One region of the Sphingomonas fucosidasi genome, then DNA from elsewhere that is predicted to be linked to it. Evidence: predicted binding sites of a transcription regulator. Region 1 holds the regulator's gene; each other region holds the start of a gene.
The links. The regulator LexA, encoded in region 1, represses DNA repair genes until DNA is damaged. The targets are predictions, from matches to a motif close to GTTCCNCNCTTGTTCT.

Region 2: a site for LexA is predicted at 2,111-2,126, ahead of radA (DNA repair protein RadA). Genes of this name have one in related genera too.
Region 3: a site for LexA is predicted at 1,131-1,146, ahead of U1737_RS15410 (ribonucleoside-diphosphate reductase subunit alpha). Genes of this name have one in related genera too.
Region 4: a site for LexA is predicted at 2,374-2,389, ahead of uvrA (excinuclease ABC subunit UvrA). Genes of this name have one in related genera too.

Annotation. Positions count from the first base shown of each region.
Region 1 is NZ_JAXOJR010000001.1:283,220-287,716, reverse strand. Features, by position in the region: gene U1737_RS01405 (molybdopterin molybdotransferase MoeA) at 1-1,053, shown strand, start outside; gene lexA (transcriptional repressor LexA) at 1,122-1,796, shown strand; gene U1737_RS01395 (ComEC/Rec2 family competence protein) at 2,120-4,399, opposite strand; gene gltX (glutamate--tRNA ligase) at 4,490-4,497, shown strand, end outside.
Region 2 is NZ_JAXOJR010000007.1:77,517-82,013, reverse strand. Features, by position in the region: gene U1737_RS13765 (hypothetical protein) at 1-219, opposite strand, end outside; gene radA (DNA repair protein RadA) at 727-2,097, opposite strand; gene U1737_RS13755 (glycosyltransferase family 4 protein) at 2,200-3,351, shown strand; gene U1737_RS13750 (DUF2218 domain-containing protein) at 3,524-3,814, opposite strand; gene U1737_RS13745 (PadR family transcriptional regulator) at 3,811-4,395, opposite strand.
Region 3 is NZ_JAXOJR010000008.1:115,292-119,788, reverse strand. Features, by position in the region: gene U1737_RS15415 (hybrid sensor histidine kinase/response regulator) at 1-597, shown strand, start outside; gene U1737_RS15410 (ribonucleoside-diphosphate reductase subunit alpha) at 1,258-3,144, shown strand; gene U1737_RS15405 (DUF2171 domain-containing protein) at 3,284-3,544, opposite strand; gene U1737_RS15400 (hypothetical protein) at 3,616-3,819, shown strand; gene U1737_RS15395 (ribonucleotide-diphosphate reductase subunit beta) at 3,882-4,497, shown strand, end outside.
Region 4 is NZ_JAXOJR010000005.1:38,743-43,239, forward strand. Features, by position in the region: gene uvrA (excinuclease ABC subunit UvrA) at 1-2,363, opposite strand, end outside; gene U1737_RS10185 (hypothetical protein) at 2,468-3,079, shown strand; gene U1737_RS10190 (hypothetical protein) at 3,349-3,537, shown strand; gene U1737_RS10195 (hypothetical protein) at 3,638-3,928, shown strand; gene U1737_RS10200 (hypothetical protein) at 3,918-4,271, shown strand; gene U1737_RS10205 (aldo/keto reductase) at 4,258-4,497, shown strand, end outside.

The sequences.
Region 1 (4,497 bases):
ACGCAGCCGGCCGCCGACCTCTCGGCAATGGACGGCTACGCGATCCGCTTCGAAGACCTCCCCGGCCCCTGGAAAGTCATCGGCGAAAGCGCCGCCGGCCGCCCCTTCCCCGGCAAAGTCGCCCCCGGCCAAGCCACACGCATCTTCACCGGCGCCGCGATACCCGAAGGCGCCGACACCGTCATGGTCCAGGAAGAGGCCGAGCGCGACGGCGCCACCCTGACCCTAGCCGGCGAAGGTCCGCCGACATTCGGCCGCAACACCCGCCGCAAAGGCCTCGACTTCTCAACCGGCACCCGCCTGATCGCCGCCGGCGACCGCCTCAGCCCGGCGCGCATCGCCGTCGCCGCGACCGGCGGCCACGGCCGCCTGACCGTCAACCGCCGCGTCCGCGTCGCCGTCGCCGCCACCGGCGACGAACTCGTCCCCCCCGGCTCCACGACCGACGGCGTCGCACTGCCCGAATCGAACGGCATCATGCTGGCGGCAATGCTCGCCGACATGCCCGTCGACATCATCGACCTCGGAATTCTCCCCGACAATCTCGAAATCCTCCGCGACGCGTTCGCCAGCGTCCAAGCCGACCTCCTTGTCACTACAGGCGGCGCGTCGGTGGGCGATCACGACCTGGTCCGCCCCGCAATCGAGGCGGCCGGCGGCACGATAGATTTCTGGCGGATCGCGCTGCGCCCCGGCAAGCCGATGATGGCCGGCCGGATCGGCGAGATGATGGTGCTCGGCCTCCCCGGCAACCCGGTCTCCGCGTTCGTCACCGCCACGCTGTTCGTGAAGCCGGTCGTCGCGCACATGGCCGGCGCGCGCGACCCGCTCCCTCAGTCGACGCACGCACTGCTCGGCGAAGACCTCCCCGCCAATAACGCCCGCACCGACTATCTCCGTGCCGAACTCCGCGACGGCAAAGCCTATGCCTCGACGATCCAGGACAGCTCGATGCTGCTGACGCTGGCCCGCTCGACGTGCCTCATCGTCCGCCCCGGCAACGCGCCGGTGGCATACGAAGGCGAATCGGCGGAAATCCTCGTTATCGCGTGATACGGACGCTTGACGGCGTTAATTATGTTCCATAGAAGTTCCCAGTCTGTTCCGGACGGAGAACCGCTATGCTCACGCGCAAGCAGCACGAACTCGTCTGCTTCATCAACGATCGCCTCAACGAAACCGGCGTCTCGCCGTCGTTCGAGGAGATGAAGGACGCGCTCGACCTCAAGTCGAAGTCGGGCGTCCACCGTCTGATCAGCGCGCTCGAGGAGCGCAACTTCATCCGCCGCCTGCCCAACCGCGCGCGCGCACTCGAAGTGCTGCGCATGCCGGAGCGTGCGGAGAAAAAGGCGCCATCGAAGACCTCGAACGTCAAGGCGGCCCCCACCGCCGCCACGCCGCAACCGGCCAACGACGTCATCGAGATCCCCCTCCACGGCCGCATCGCCGCTGGCGTCCCGATCGAGGCGTTCGAGGGCAGCACGATGTTAGCCGTCCCCGCCGCGTTGCTCGGCACCGGCGAACATTACGCGCTGGAAGTCTCCGGCGACTCGATGGTCGAAGCCGGCATCCTCGACGGCGACTACGCCTTGATCCGCCGCACCGAGACCGCTCGCGACGGCGAGATCGTCGTCGCCCTGATCGAAGACAGCGAAGCCACGCTCAAATACTTCCGCCGCGAAGGCGCCATGGTCCGCCTCGACCCAGCCAACCGCGCCTACGACCCCCAACGCTACGCCCCCGCGCAAGTCCGCGTGCAAGGCAAACTCTCCGGCATCCTCCGCCGCTACGATTGAGCTGCCAGCGCCTACTCTGCGCAGCATAAAGAATATGTTCGCGCGGAGACGCGGAGCCGCGGAGGTTTTTCGGTTGGGTAGAACCTTGCGCTTTAAAATGACCGCGGGAGGGACGGCCGGATAGTCTCTAACCTGGTCCGGTTCGTCGTCTAAGACACTGCTCCGCGCCTCCGCGTCTCCGCGTCTCCGCGTGAAAATTTATCGGCCGGCCAGCGCGCGCGTCCGCTGGTGATTTGGATCACGCGAAGGCGCAAGGGCGCGGAGATGTTGCGTTTTGGGGGACGCCTACTTCCACCTCGAAGCGGTCAAGGCGACGAGGCTGCTCAATCCTTCATGGAGTTCGGGATGGTCTCCCGATCGCCATCACCGGCGCGCCTTTGCGCCGTTGCGTGAACATCGTACTTCCTGCGGCCTTGGACGGCCCGAAATCCAGACGTCTCATCTTGAAACCGAGCGTGCCGCGATCTCAAAATATGCGCAGGACGTTTGAGGACGGGCGGATCGCGCCAGGGATGGCGATCGCCTGCAGTCAGTATCGTGACGACCGTCCCGGTCCCCAAGGTCAGCGCGACCCCGCCTGTCCGACGCAGAACACGGCGATCCAGCTTCAGCCACCGCGGCACGCAACGTTTAGGCAGACCGCGTTCGCTGACCACGACGTCGGCGCTACGACACGCGGAAATAAGTTCGCCGATCGGCACCATATAAGCGCTGCGCGTCGCAAGGATCCGCCACATCCGTCCTCGCGCGGCGATATCGGTGACGCACAGATCGCGGCTGCATCGTGCATCGGGCTGGTCCGCAAGCAGGAGTGGCTCACCATCCACCCCGCCATTCTCGGCGAGCATGTCGCGCGTATAATCGCCGGCCCGGTCGCGCAGCATAGCCAGTCCCGCCGCCGTCCGCACCGCCACGTGGCGGCCGTCACCGGTAACGAGAACATCGGGTGCAGGTGTCGTCAACGCCCAGATCGCACCGGCGGCGAGCGGCAGCAGTCCCAGTCGGCGCAACCGCGTCCGCCACAACGCAATCCAGATACCGCCGATCACCATCAGCGCGAATGCTGGCGTCGGCATTGCGGGCAAGGATCGTACCGAACCCGGCGCGTCGGCGACGATATGGGCCAACCATAGCAGCGCATCGAGCGACCGCTGCACCAGCCACCAGACCGGTGCGCCCAGGCCGCCAGCGTCGAGTAGCAACGCCAACGCCTCCAGCGGCATCACTACGAACGTCGTCAGCGGGATCGCGACGATGTTGGCGAACGCGCCGTACAGGCCCGCCTTGTGGAAATGATAGACCGCGATCGGCATCAGCGCGAATTCGACCAGCAGCCCCGTCAGCAGCAGCGACGCGACGCCGCGCGCGAGTCTACGCCCGCGCCCCTCGTCATGCGGGCCGAAGAACGCGCGGATCACCGGATGTTCGTGCAACGCCATGATCGCGGTGATCGCCGCAAACGAGAGCTGAAAGCTCGGCCCGGCCGCCGATTCGGGCAGGACCAGCATCACGCACGCGGCGCCGGCTGCGACGAGCCGCAAAGTCATCGCCTCGCGTCCCATCGCCAGCGCCGCCAGCACCAGCAACGCCGCGACGCACGACCGGATCGTCGGCACCTGGCTCCCGGTCAGCAACGTGTAACCAATCGCCGCCGCCGCCCCGGCCAGCGCGGCAATCAACGGCAGGCGGGCGTGCAAAGCCAGCCACGGACTGAGCGCCAGCAGACGCAACACGATCAGCATCGTCGCCGCAACCGCCGCGGTGATGTGCAACCCGCTCACCGACAGCAGATGCGCGAGCCCCGCCCGGCGCATCGCCTCCGAATCCTCCTCGCTGATCGCGCCGACGTCGCCGGTTGCGAGCGCCGCCGCGATACCGCCCGCGCTGCCGTCGAGTCGCGATACGATGTGATGCGACAGCGCGACGCGGATGCCGGCACCCAATTCGCTCGACCTCGTCACGACCACCGGTGCGAAACCGCGCCCCGTCGCACCGATCCCGCCAAACCACGCGACGCGCGCAAAGTCGTACGCGCCCGGCACCGCGGGTAGCGGCGGTGGCATCAGCCGTGCCCGCAACTGGATGACCGCCCCCGTCCCCAGCAGCTTCGGCGCATCCGCTTCCGCCAGATTGACGCGGACGCGGTACGGCAAGGCGACCGGCTGCCCGTCGGTCTCGACCCCCTTCCCAATCGGCAATACCGTCAACCGAACCAACTTCCGCGCCACCAGCGGCTCGATCGCCTCGACCTTCGCCGAGAAACGCGCGATCGTCGGACCGCCCAGAACCGGCCGCGCCACCCATTCCGATCGCGCCCAGATCAGCCCGAGCCCCAGCGCAGTCGTCAGAAACCCGATAGACAGCGCGCGCGCCGCACGCCCGCCCTGCCCCACGGCCAGACCTGCCAACCCGCCTGCGACCAACAGCAGCACCGCGACGCACCACGCTGCCGGGTCCGGCAACGCAAACCACAATGCGATGCCGCCCCCGAGCATCACTGGCAGCCACAACACCAGCTGGTCGCGCTCCGTCTCCAGCCAGCGCTCCACGGCCAGCCCGACGACAGCAAGCCCAACGACAGCCCCCCATCGCGGCACGCCCATTTGTCGCCGCCAAGGACGCATGCTAGGGGCGGCGACGGCTGTCATGGCCATCGTTTCTCCATTGTTTCATCAGTCTGGGAGCACCCGCGGTTGGGCGC
Region 2 (4,497 bases), on a different contig from region 1:
GTCGTCGATCTGGAGCCGCCCGCGCGGCAAGCCCTTCAACAGGCGTTTCGGCGCGGGGAACTCGAGCAGGGCTTCGCGTTTGGCATCGTCCTGCAACAGCGAGATCGTCATGCCCTTCCAGCCATCGGCATCCGTGTGTTGCGGCTCGCGCTGGAGGTGCCAGTCGTATCGGGTGCCGTCGACCTCGACGGTACCGGTGTTGCTTTTGGTGTTCGACATGCTGGCGTCATAGCATGGCTGGCGTGAGAGGCCATGCGTTCGGGTTGTCGGGGATTTGCGGGTTGGGGATGCCGTTGTGTGGGTTCGACCACCCGGTGCCTGGCAAACGCAGTTAGTGCACCACCCCGGTACCGCACCACCCCGGTACCGCACCACCCCGGTACCGCACCGCCCCGGCACCGCACCGCCCCGGCACCGCACCGCCCCGGCACCGCACCACCCCGGCGGAGGCCGGGGCCCAGTTGGGGGACGCTGCTGGCGACCGTTGCGCTTGATTACCACGACCTTTCCACCTGGGCCCCGGCCTCCGCCGGGATGGGGCTGGAGCTATTGGGTATCAGTGCCAGACGAGTCCACGATGACGCGGTACGCTGGATTGGAACGCAGCCACCCCGATCGGACCGACCGCACGGTCCCAATACGATCACCACCGTTGCCCTGTTCTCCCGCGAAGGCGGGAGCCCAGTCTGGGTCCCCGCCTTCGCGGGGAAACACGGTTTGGATCGCCTACCCACGCCCCATCATGTGATCGACGAACGACGCCAGCGTCTTGAATCCCGAGAGCTTCATTCCGCTCTTCTCCCCCGTCATCGACGCCGGCACCAGCGCGCGCTCGAAGCCGAGCTTGCTCGCCTCCTTCAACCGCAGCGGACCATGCGCGACGGGGCGGATCTCCCCCGACAGCGCGACTTCGCCGAACGCCACCGCGTCGACCGGCACCGGGCGCTCCGACATCGCCGAGATCAGCGCAGCCGCGACCGCCAGATCCGCCGCCGGATCCTGGACACGGTAGCCGCCGGCGATGTTGAGATAGACTTCGGCGTTGGAGAAACTCAGCCCGCACCGCGCCTCCAGCACGGCCAGGATCATCGCGAGACGCCCGGAGTCCCAGCCGACCACTGCGCGCCGTGGCGTCGCGCCGGACGCCAATCGCACCGTCAGCGCCTGGATTTCGACCAGCACCGGCCGCGTGCCCTCCAGCGCCGGGAACACCGTCGCACCGGTCATCGCATCGTCGCGGTGCGTCAGAAACAGCGATGACGGATTGCCGACCTCCGCCAGCCCCTCAGTCTGCATCGAGAACACGCCGATCTCGTCGGTCCCGCCGAAGCGGTTCTTGATCGCGCGGAGGATCCTATACTGGTGGCTGCGTTCGCCCTCGAACGACAACACCGTGTCGACCATGTGCTCCAGCACGCGCGGTCCGGCGATCGAGCCGTCCTTGGTGACATGCCCGACCAGCACCACCGCCGTCCCGCGCTCCTTGGCGAACCGGATCAGCTCCTGCGCCGAGGCACGAACCTGGCTGACCGTCCCCGGCGCACCCTCGATCAGGTCGGAGTGCATCGTCTGGATCGAATCGATGACCAGCATCGCCGGCGGCTTGGTCTGCAAGGTCGTCAGGATATCGCGCGTCGACGTTGCCGCCGCCAACTGCACCGGCGCGTTGCCCAAGCCCAGCCGTCGCGCGCGCAGGCGGACCTGGTCCGCCGCTTCCTCGCCCGAGACGTACGCGACCGACTGCCCCGCCAGCGCCATCTTCGCCGCTGCCTGCAACAGCAGCGTCGACTTGCCGATCCCCGGATCGCCGCCGATCAGCGTCGCCGAGCCCTCGACGAAGCCGCCGCCCAGCGCGCGGTCGAGTTCGGCAATGCCGGTCGCCATCCGGTCGGGCAGCTTGATCTCCGCATCAAGCCCGACCAGCTGGATCGCACGCCCCCCGGTCTGGAGATTATGCTTCGAATGGAACGGCGTAGCGGCGGTGTTCGCCTCCTCGACCAGCGTGTTCCACTCGTTGCAGTCGGCGCATTGCCCCGCCCAGCGGTGCGACACCGATCCGCAAGCCTGACACACATAACGCTTCTGGGGTTTCGCCATGCCCCGATGTACGAGAACGATACGGGAACATCAATGGCCGGCATACGACCTATGTTGCGGATTTAGTGGCGCTTGACGGCGCACGGCGTTATCCGCGCGATGATGCACGCCACCGACCTGCGCATCGCCCTGTTCAGCGGCAACTATAATTACGTCCGCGACGGCGCGAACCAGGCGTTGAATCTGCTCGTCGGTCATCTGTTGTCGAAGGGCGCGACGGTACGTGTCTATTCGCCGACCAACGCCAAGCCTGCCTTCCCGCCGACCGGCGATCTGGTCGCGGTGCCATCGCTGCCGTTGCCGGCGGGGCGCGGCGAATACAAGATGGCGCGCGGGTTGCCCGCCGCGATCCGTCGCGACCTCGATGCGTTTGCGCCGAACATCGTCCACGTGTCAGCGCCCGATTTCCTGGGGCATCGCGCGATCAGCTATGGGCGCCGCAACGGCATCGCCACGGTGGCGTCGCTGCACACGCGGTTCGAGACGTATTTCCGCTATTACCGGATGGCGTTCTTCGAGCCGATCATGGTGAAGATCCTGACGCGATTCTACAACCGCGTCGACGAAGTGCTGGTGCCGGGGCGCGGCATGGCCGAAATCGTCCGCAGCTGGGGCGTGACGACGCCGACCGCAATCTGGTCGCGCGGCGTGAACCACGACCGCTTCACGCCGACGCGCCGCGATCTCGACTGGCGGCGCGCGCGCGGGATTGCGGACGGCGAGGTCGCGGTCGGGTTTCTCGGGCGGCTAGTGAAGGAGAAGGGGCTCGACGTCTTCGCCGACGTGATCCGGACGCTGGAGCAGCGCGGCGTGCCGCACAAGGTGCTGGTGATCGGCGAGGGACCCGCGCGCGACTGGTTTGCCGCCCGCGTGCCGGGCGCGGTGTTCGCGGGGTTCCAGTCGGGCGACGATCTCGGCCGCGCGGTCGCGTCGATGGACGTGTTCTTCAACCCGAGCGTGACCGAGACGTTCGGCAACGTGACGCTGGAGGCGATGGCGGCGGGTGTGCCGGTGATCGCCGCACGCGCGTCGGGGGCGGTCGGGCTAGTCGACGACGGCGTGACCGGGTTCCTCGTGCTGCCGACCGACATCGGCGGGTACGCCGACGCGATCGGGCGGATCGTTTCCGAGCCGGGGCTGCGGGAGAGGATGGGCTGGGCCGGGCATGACAAGGCGGCCGGGTATCTGTGGGATACGATCAACCAGACGGTGCTCGATACGTATCTGGAAGTGATGGCGCGGCGGGGCGGCTAAGTTGTCTGCCACGTGTACCTTTCGAATTCACCTTCCCCCCGCTCCCCTCCCCGTCACCCCAGCGAAAGCTGGGGTATCCCTGTTGGCGGGCGCCGCGACCCGAATGGGGAAATCCCAGCTTTCGCTGGGATGACGTCGGGGGGGGGCGGGAGCGCGGGTTAGAAAAGAGGCCCTAAACAGTCACCCAATCAAACGTCAGCGGCGCCTCGCGGAACGCGAAGCGGTCGAGGTGGCTCGATACCACGCCGCGCATCCGGTCGACGTCCTCGCTCTCCGGCACGGACAGCGCGACGTCGAGCGTCTCGATGTCCGCGCGCATCTCCAGCACCGCGCCGTTCGGGAAGGCGATGCGGCCCTCTTTTTCCGAGAAGGTGACCTCCATCTTGTGGCTCCAATGCTTGGCCAGTTGCTGGAGATACTTGCTGGCCGAATGCGTCGGCACGCGTGCGACCGAGACGCTCACTTGAGGCGCTCGATCTTCTGCGCGGCCTCGTCGAGCAGCGCCGCAACGTCGTGCAGCGTGTCCTCGTTGACGTCGTCGCGCATCAGCCGGTGCTGGAGGACCTGCCGAAGATTGCCCATCGCCCGCCGGATCGGCGCGCCATCGATCCGCTCGGACTCTGCCCCGACCGCCGCGAGCCGGGCGAACAAGCCATCCACCACGGCCGCATTCTCGGCCAGATGCGCGCGCCCCTCGTCGCTCGCCGCAAAGCGCTTCTTCGCGCCCACCGACTGCTGCTCCTCGATCAGGCCCATTTCGTCGAGCATGCTGAGCGTCGGATAGACGACGCCCGGGCTCGGCGCATAGCCACCCCCGGTCAGCCCCTCGATCTCGCGGATCAGGTCGTAGCCGTGGCGTGGCGCGTCCGCGATCAGCTTCAGCATGACGAGCTTGAGTTCGCCACCGTCGAACAGCCGCCGCCGACCACCCGGGCCGCCGCGATGACCGTGGCGCCCGTGACCTTCGTGCCCAGGCCGACCACGGCCTTCACCGTCACCACGAGGGCTGCCAGTCCAAGCTCCATATCCCATACCAAAACGCATTTGAGTGTTCTCCGATATATCTTCATCAATGATCGACGATATATCGCAGACTGTTTCTGGTTCAAGATGCCCGTCAAAGATTCGTCACCCCGGACCAGTTCC
Region 3 (4,497 bases), on a different contig from region 1:
GACACCATATCGAAGGCGTTCGAACCGTTCTTCACTACCAAGCCGATCGGCCAGGGCACCGGGCTCGGCCTGTCGATGATCTACGGTTTCGCGCGCCAGTCGGAGGGCTATGCGAAGATCTACAGCGAAGTCGGCCAGGGCACGACGGTCAAGCTGTACCTCCCCCGCCATTACGGTGAAGCGGAGCAGGACGAGCCGCTTCCCGGCCTGACACAGGACCACGTTACCGACGCGGGCGAGATCGTGCTGGTCGTGGAGGACGATGCCGTCGTCCGGTCGCTGATCGTCGAGGTGCTGGGCGAACTCGGCTATCAGGCGGTCGAGGCGCATGACGGCCCGACCGGCCTCGAACGGTTGCGGACGATGGAGCGGATCGACCTGCTCGTCACCGATATCGGCCTGCCGGGGTTGAACGGCCGCCAGGTCGCCGACGCCGGCCGCGCGATGCGTCCCGGACTCCGCGTGCTGTTCATGACCGGCTACGCGGAAAACGCGGCGCTCGCAGCGGGCTTCCTGGAGCCGGGCATGTCGATGGTCACCAAGCCTTTCGCGATGGAGGCCCTCGCGACTCAGATCCGGACGATCATCGAGGGATAGGGGTAGGAAGCCGCCCTCTCCCTCCGTCACCCCCGGCGAAGCCGTGGCTGAGTGAAACGCCACCCAAACTTCGACCCTCCCCCGCCAGGGGGAGGTGGCGCCTTTAGGCGACGGAGGGGGAGGACACGGAACGAAGGTGGCGCTTACCTCCCCCTCCGTCTGGCGAGTGCCAGCCACCTCCCCCTGGCGGGGGAGGATCGTTAGGGACTTACCCCATATCAAGCGCCCCGCCCTCGCTCACAACGGAAGCAACATTTGCCACTTCGACCACCGAAATAATTTTTCGTTCCCGCCTCGTTCCCTTGCACATCGCGAACCCCGCAGAAGTCCACGCGTCGCGAATCCCCGCTCGCCCAGCCCCGCGACGAACGCGACGAACCGAGCCCCCGACCACCCCCGCACCCCCTTGCGTCTCTTCGCGCTTTGGCACAATCTCTTGGGGTTGCGTTCAGGGGCGGACCCAATCGCTGGTAGAACAACCCTCGCATAGCCATATGCGATATGACCGTAAGCGCGCCTTCCACCGCCGCGATGGTCACTTTTTGTTCTCCCGTTTGAGCCCGTCCGATGGTAGCATGGCGACAGGCGACCGATTCGAACGAATACAGAACACTAGGAGCGGTTTCGATGGATTTCAGAGACAGCAGCCGGGATAGCGACATGACCACAGATACGATCGAACAGACCACTGCCACCATCGAAGCCGAGGCTCCGAAGGCGCCGCGCCAGGCGCAGGACAGCCATTCCGTGCGCGCGCAGATCTACCCGGTCGAGGTCGATCACAGCCGCGACGCGCTCCTCACCGAATTCGGCAAGGACACGCTCAAGGATCGCTATCTGCTCCCGGGCGAGAGCTACCAGGACCTGTTCGTCCGCGTCGCGTCGGCCTACGCCGACGACGCCGGCCACGCGCAGCGGCTGTACGACGCGATCTCGAAGCTCTGGTTCATGCCCGCCACCCCCGTTCTCTCGAACGGCGGCACCGGGCGCGGCCTGCCGATCTCGTGCTACCTCAACTCGGTCCCCGACAGCCTCGGCGGCATCGTCGACACCTGGAACGAGAATGTCTGGCTCGCCTCGCGCGGCGGCGGCATCGGCACCTATTGGGGCAACGTCCGCGGCATCGGCGAGCCGGTCGGCCTCAACGGCAAGACCAGCGGCATCATCCCGTTCGTCCGCGTCATGGATTCGCTGACGCTTGCGATCAGCCAGGGCTCGCTGCGCCGTGGCTCGGCGGCCGTGTATCTCGACGTCTCGCACCCCGAGATCGAGGAATTCCTCGAAATCCGCAAACCCTCGGGCGATTTCAACCGCAAGGCGCTGAACCTCCACCACGGCGTGCTGATCACCGACGACTTCATGGAAGCCGTCCGCAACGGTGACGAATGGCATCTCCGCTCGCCGAAGGACCAGGCGATCCGCGCCACCGTCGACGCGCGCTCGCTGTTCCAGAAGCTCGTCGAGACCCGCCTCCAGACCGGCGAGCCGTACATCGTCTTCGCCGATCACGTGAACAAGGCGATGCCCAAGCATCACCGCGAGCTCGGCCTCAAGGTCTCGACCTCGAACCTGTGCTCGGAGATCACGCTGCCGACCGGCAAGGATCACCTCGGCAACGAGCGGACCGCGGTCTGCTGCCTGTCGTCGCTGAACCTCGAGACGTGGGATCAGTGGAAGGACGAGAAGGGCCTGATCGAGGACGTCATGCGCTTCCTCGACAACGTACTGCAGGACTACATCGACCGCCACGAACCCGGCATGGAACGCGCCGCCTATTCGGCAGGCCGCGAGCGCTCGGTCGGACTCGGTGTGATGGGCTTCCACAGCTTCCTCCAGGCGCGCGGCATCCCGTTCGAGGGCGCGATGGCGAAGTCGTGGAACCTGCGCATGTTCAAGCACATCAGCAGCCAGGCCAACGAAGCCTCGATGCAGCTCGCGATCGAGCGTGGCCCCTGCCCCGACGCGGCTGATGTCGGCGCGATGGAGCGGTTCAGCTGCAAGATGGCGATCGCCCCGACCGCGTCGATCTCGATCATCTGCGGCGGCACCAGCGCGTGCATCGAGCCGATCCCGGCGAACATCTACACGCACAAGACGCTGTCGGGCAGCTTCTCGATCAAGAACCCGTATCTTGAAAAGATGCTGAGCGAGAAGTCGAAGAACTCGGACGCGGTCTGGAACTCGATCCTCGAACAGGGCGGCTCGGTCCAGCATCTCGACTTCCTCTCGACCGAGGAAAAGGACTGCTACAAGACGTCGTTCGAGATCGACCAGCGCTGGCTGCTCGAGCTAGCGGCGGATCGCACGCCGTACATCGACCAGGCGCAGTCGCTGAACCTGTTCATCCCGGCGGACGTCGAGAAGTGGGACCTGCTGATGCTCCACTTCCGCGCGTGGGAGCTCGGCATCAAGTCGCTCTATTACCTCCGCTCGAAATCGGTCCAGCGCGCGGGCTTTGCCGGCGGGGTCGAGGCCGACAACACCATCGACCTGCGCCAGATCGACGTCGAGTCGAAGGATTACGATGAGTGCCTTGCCTGCCAGTAAGGCGCCCCGGCGCTCAAGCGTGACCCTGGCCCGTGAAACACGGACCGGGGGGCGCCTGACGCAAAAAACCCCGGCCCGCGCGAAGCGGACCGGGGTTCGGGCAGTCTCGACGGCGCGTACGACACGCGCCGCTAAGAGTTCAGGCCTCTTCTTCGAACGTCACCGCCACGTCGGCGTTGGCGGAAAGCCGGACCTTGCCGTCCTCGATATCCGCAACCAGCCCGAGCGAGATGAAGTGATGATGCCCTTCATGGCGACCCTTGCCCTCGACGACTTGCGCGCCGGAATCCTTCTTGGTCAGCTTGATGCGGTTGCCTTCGACCTTGTCGACGGTGCCGACATGGACGCCGTCCGCGCCGATGACTTCGGCATGTTCCTGGATCTGGGTTGCATCGACCATGGTCGTTCTCCTGTTGTGGGTTCCCCGATACGGGGCTCGGCATCTCAACGCACGTCATGCGAGTTCGCCGCATGACATATGGTTCAGCTATCATGTTCGTGGTCGCGGGCGTGCTCGGAATCGTCGGCACCGCGATGCTGCTCCGTCTGCGCAGCCCCAGCGTCACCGAGCAACAGACCTACGCGTTCCGCATGATCGGCATCATGCTCACCTCGGGCGCGATCGTCCTCGCCATGTCCGCCGCCGCGATGTGGCAATGGAGCACCGAGACATGAAACGCGCGACCTGATCCAACCAGTTTCCAGATTTAAAACCAATTCCCCGAAAGGCTTACCCCATGTCCCTCCTTCACGCCTCCAAGCAGTACAAGCCGTTCGAATACCCCTGGGCGTTCGAGTTCTGGAAGCGCCAGCAGCAGCTCCACTGGCTCCCCGAGGAAGTGCCCCTGGGCGAGGATTGCCGCGACTGGGCGCAGAAGCTCAGCGATCACGAGCGCAACCTGCTCACGCAGATCTTCCGCTTCTTCACGCAGGCCGACGTCGAGGTGCAGGATTGCTACCACGAGAAGTATGGCCGCGTGTTCAAGCCGACCGAGATCAAGATGATGCTGACCTCGTTCAGCAACATGGAGACGGTCCACATCGCCGCCTACAGCCATCTGCTCGACACCATCGGCATGCCCGAGAGCGAGTATGGCGCCTTCCTCGAATATGCCGAGATGAAGGAAAAGCATGACTACATGCAGCAGTTCACCGTCGACAACGACGAGGATATCGCGCGCACGCTCGCCATGTTCGGCGGCTTCACCGAGGGCGTCCAGCTGTTCGCGTCGTTCGCGATGCTGATGAACTTCCCGCGCTTCAACAAGATGAAGGGCATGGGCCAGATCGTCACGTGGTCGATCCGCGACGAGAGCCTCCACTGCGAGGGCATCATCAAGATGTTCCACACCT
Region 4 (4,497 bases), on a different contig from region 1:
TAGCGCGCGCCGTGGCAGACGTCGCAGGTGACGTAGACGTCGGGGAGGAAGTGCATCTCGATCTTGAGCACGCCGTCGCCCTGGCACGCCTCGCAGCGGCCGCCCTTGACGTTGAAGCTGAAGCGGCCGGGCTTGTAGCCGCGCGCCTGCGATTCCGGCAGGCCGGCGAACCAGTCGCGGATCTGCGTGAAGCTGCCGGTGTAGGTGGCGGGGTTGCTGCGGGGGGTGCGGCCGATCGGCGACTGGTCGATGTCGATGACCTTGTCGAGATACTGGAGGCCGGTGATCTTGTCGTGCTTGCCCTGGACGATACGCGCGCCGTTCAACTCGCGCGCGGCGGCGGCGTAGAGCGTGTCGATCGTGAAGCTCGACTTGCCCGAGCCGGAAACGCCGGTGATGCAGGTGAAGGTGCCGAGCGGCAGGCTGGCGGTGACGCCGCGGAGGTTGTTGGCGACCGCGTTGTGGACGGTGAGCTTCTTGCCGTTGCCCTTCCGGCGCGTGGTCGGGACCGGCACTTCGCGCGTGCCGTTGAGATAGTCGGCGGTGATGCTGCCCTTCGACTTGAGGATCTGCTTCAGCGTGCCTTGGGCTACGACCTGGCCGCCGCGGACGCCGGCGCCGGGGCCCATGTCGATGATGTAGTCGGCGGTGCGGATCGCGTCCTCGTCATGCTCGACGACGAGCACGGTGTTGCCGAGATCGCGGAGACGGCGGAGCGTCTTGAGCAGCATGTCGTTGTCGCGCTGGTGCAGGCCGATCGAGGGCTCGTCGAGGACGTAGAGCACGCCGGACAGGCCGCTGCCGATCTGGCTTGCGAGGCGGATGCGCTGGCTTTCGCCGCCGCTCAGCGTGCCGCTGGTGCGGTCGAGGTTGAGGTAGTCCAGGCCGACATTGTTGAGGAAGCCGAGGCGCTCGACGATTTCCTTGAGGATGCGTTCGGCGATCGCGTTCTGCTGGTCGCCGAGGTGCTGCGGCATGTCGGTGAAGAACTGGAGCGCGTCGACCACCGAGAGATGCGTGGCGTAGGAGATGTCCTTCATCGCGATCTTGACCGCGAGCGCTTCCGGTTTCAGGCGCGCGCCGCCGCAGACTTCGCAGGGGGCGGCGGACTGGTACTTGCTCAGTTCCTCGCGCATCCATGCGGAGTCGGTCTGGAGCATGCGGCGGTTGAGGTTGCCGATGACGCCTTCGAACGGCTTGCTGACGTCGTATTTCTTCTTGCCGTCGATGAAGGTGAGCGTGACGGGCTTGCCCTTCGAGCCGTGCAGGATGGTGCTCTGGACCTCCGGCGGGAGGTCGGACCAGGGCGTCTCGATGTCGAACTTGAACTCGCGCGCGAGACTGCCGAGGACCTGCATGTAATAAGGCGACGGCGGGTTTGATTTCGCCCAGGGCACGACCGCGCCCTTCTTGATGCTGAGCATGTGGTTGGGGACGACGAGGTCTTCGTCGAACAGCAGCTTTTCGCCGAGGCCGTCGCAGGCCGGGCATGCGCCCTGGGGGGCGTTGAACGAGAACAGGCGGGGCTCGATCTCGGAAATGGTGAAGCCGCTGACCGGGCAGGCGAACTTCTCGCTGAACACGATGCGGCCGTCTGGGGCGTTGTTGCCGAGGATCTCGGACTTTGGCGTGTGCGGTTCGACCGGGTCGGCGGGGTCGACATAGGCTAGGCCGTCGGCGAGTTTCAGTGCGGTTTCGAAGCTCTCGGCGAGACGCGTGGCGATTTCGCCGCCCACGACGAGGCGGTCGACGACGACTTCGATGTCGTGCTTGTACTTCTTGTCGAGCACCGGGGCTTCGTCGATGTCGTAAATCTCCCCGTCGATGCGGACACGCGCGAAGCCGGCCTTCTGCCACTCGGCGAGTTCCTTGCGGTACTCGCCTTTCCGCCCGCGGACGACCGGGGCGAGCAGGTACAGGCGCGTGCCCTCGGGGAGCGCCATGACGCGGTCGACCATCTGGCTGACGGTCTGCGCCGCGATGGGCTCGCCGGTGGCGGGGGAATACGGGATGCCGACGCGCGCCCAGAGCAGGCGCATGTAGTCGTAGATCTCGGTGACGGTGGCGACGGTCGAGCGCGGGTTGCGGCTCGTGGTCTTCTGCTCGATCGAGATCGCGGGCGAGAGGCCCTCGATGTGGTCGACGTCGGGCTTCTGCATCAGCTCGAGGAACTGGCGGGCATAGGCGCTGAGCGATTCGACGTAGCGGCGCTGGCCCTCGGCATAGATCGTGTCGAACGCGAGTGAGGACTTGCCTGACCCAGAGAGCCCGGTGATCACCGTCAGCGTGTCGCGGGGGATGTCGATGTCGACGTCCTTGAGGTTGTGTTCACGCGCGCCGCGTACGGAAATCTTGGTCAGCATGGGGCGAAGTGTTCCATATTTGTTCGGGTGCGGCAAGCCTGTCGAGGCGCGCTTCGGTCGAGTGCAGAGATGGGTAACGCGGGTCCCGACCGAAAGGGGCCATTGTGGCGCGGCTCGACGATACTTACATGGTGTATTGGATAGACAATACAGCGTTGGAACGTGACATGGGCAAGAAGAAGGACGAGCGGAAACGGCGCGAGCGCGAGGCCGAACAGCGGCCGGTGAGCGCGCACGGATGTGCCGGCGACAACGCGCATGACGCTCGTAAAGACAGCGGAAAGAAGAATGCCGGGCACACGCATGACGCGCCGACGCCCTTTGCCGGAATTGCGGCGGCGGTCGCCCGTCAATTGGCGACGCCAGCGGGGCGTCAGGTGGTCGCGGCCGGACTGACGATGGCTGCCGCCGCCATCTCCCGACAGGATATGAAGAGTGCCGACCGCGCGGCGCGCCCTACTGCGCCGGAGCCGCATGTGTCACCGGAAACGCCGGCATCCCCGAAGGCCGTAGCTCCGGAGACTGTATCGCCGGAAGCTGGCGCAAAGCCTTCGACGGACCAGCCCACCCCCAGTCCCTATGCGGGCGACACGCCGGAACCACCGCGGGGCGAATTGCCCCCCGAGATGGCCAAGGTGATGGGCGCGGTCACGGCAGGCCTGGAAACGCTGTTCGCCGGATTCGGCAAGCCACGAAACGGCCCGCCCAAAAACTGACAGGCCTGGGCGCGCGCATTCGGCGCATGGGAAACGGTGTTGCATCCATGCTGGTGGCAATCGCCGCGGGTCCGTGCAGCCTCGTTATCCCACGCCGAGACTGACGCGCCTCAACGGCCGGCATCATCAGGCCCGCATCATTCGCAGGTGCATCATCCGATTCGGACTTGGGTGAGTTGGACACCGCGACTTGGGCGGGCCTAGCGTTTGCTCGGGGACACACATGGACAGACTTCATGCGGCTCCTCCAAGCGAACGGAGTATCTGCCATGTCTACCGAGAAAAAGGTCTGCGGCGTCGAAAGCCTGTCCGCCGAAATCAAGACACTCGCCGATAGCGCGGGCGCGTTGCACACGCAGCTCAACCGCAAGGCGGTATGCGGCGTCGAAAGCCTATCGGCCGAGATCAAGTCGGCGGTCGAGGGCCTCGCCGCGCTGCATGCCAAGGCCACCCGCTGACCACCGACCGATGACTTCGCGTCGCTCACCCCGCCTTGCCCTTGATAGGTCCCGGGAGGCGCGGGCGACGCGACCCTCTTAAAATGCATCGGAGGCGGTGATGACCCGAGCGATCAAGGCCGTGACGTTGACCGATACGCAATTGCGGATGCTCGATATCGGCGCGCCGGTAATCGTGTCGTGCGAGACACTGACCGGCGAAACCGTGGCGGTCCGGTTGCAGACGCGCGTACTCGTCGACGATACCGCGAACGATCCAGCGACCAGCCAGACCATCGCCGACCCCGGCGCCGTCGCCGACGACGGCGCCGCCATCAGCCCCGCTGCGGGCTGGACGACCCACGGCGCGTATGTCGCGGTGATGCCGGCGGGGGTGGATTATGGCAGCTAGGACGCTCGCGCTCGACCAGATGTACCGCGTACTGCGCGGGTTGCCGGGTACGATGACGCTGCGGATGCCGGACGGGCCGGAGTATATGCTGACCGTCGTCAATCCCAATGCGCCTGCCAATCGGTGCCAGGAAACGCTGGGCCTGTCGGTCACGCTGGAGGGGCCGGTGGGATCGGCCGATGCCACGACTATCACGATCGCGCTGCGCGAGCAGGATCTGACGACCTTGCGGACGGGGGCGCCGCTGCCCCTCGTGTTTGGCGCAATCCAGGTCAGCTTGCGCTCCAACCCCGGCGGGCACCTCGTGGATCTCGGCGAGGACTTGGCCCATGCCGCTCACTGAGCCCGTCGCCGCCGTCGCCGCCGTCGCCACGGCCATCCCGCGACCGCTGGGCCGTACGGGTCTAAATGTGTTTCCGGTCGGTCTGGGGGCGATGGCGCTTTCCATGCCGGGCGCGGTCGAGGCGGACGATGCGCCGGCGGCGGTGGTCCGCGCGGCGCTGGATGCCGGGGTGAATTTCATCGACACCGCCAATGTCTATTGTCCCATCGACGCGATCGGCGCGAAC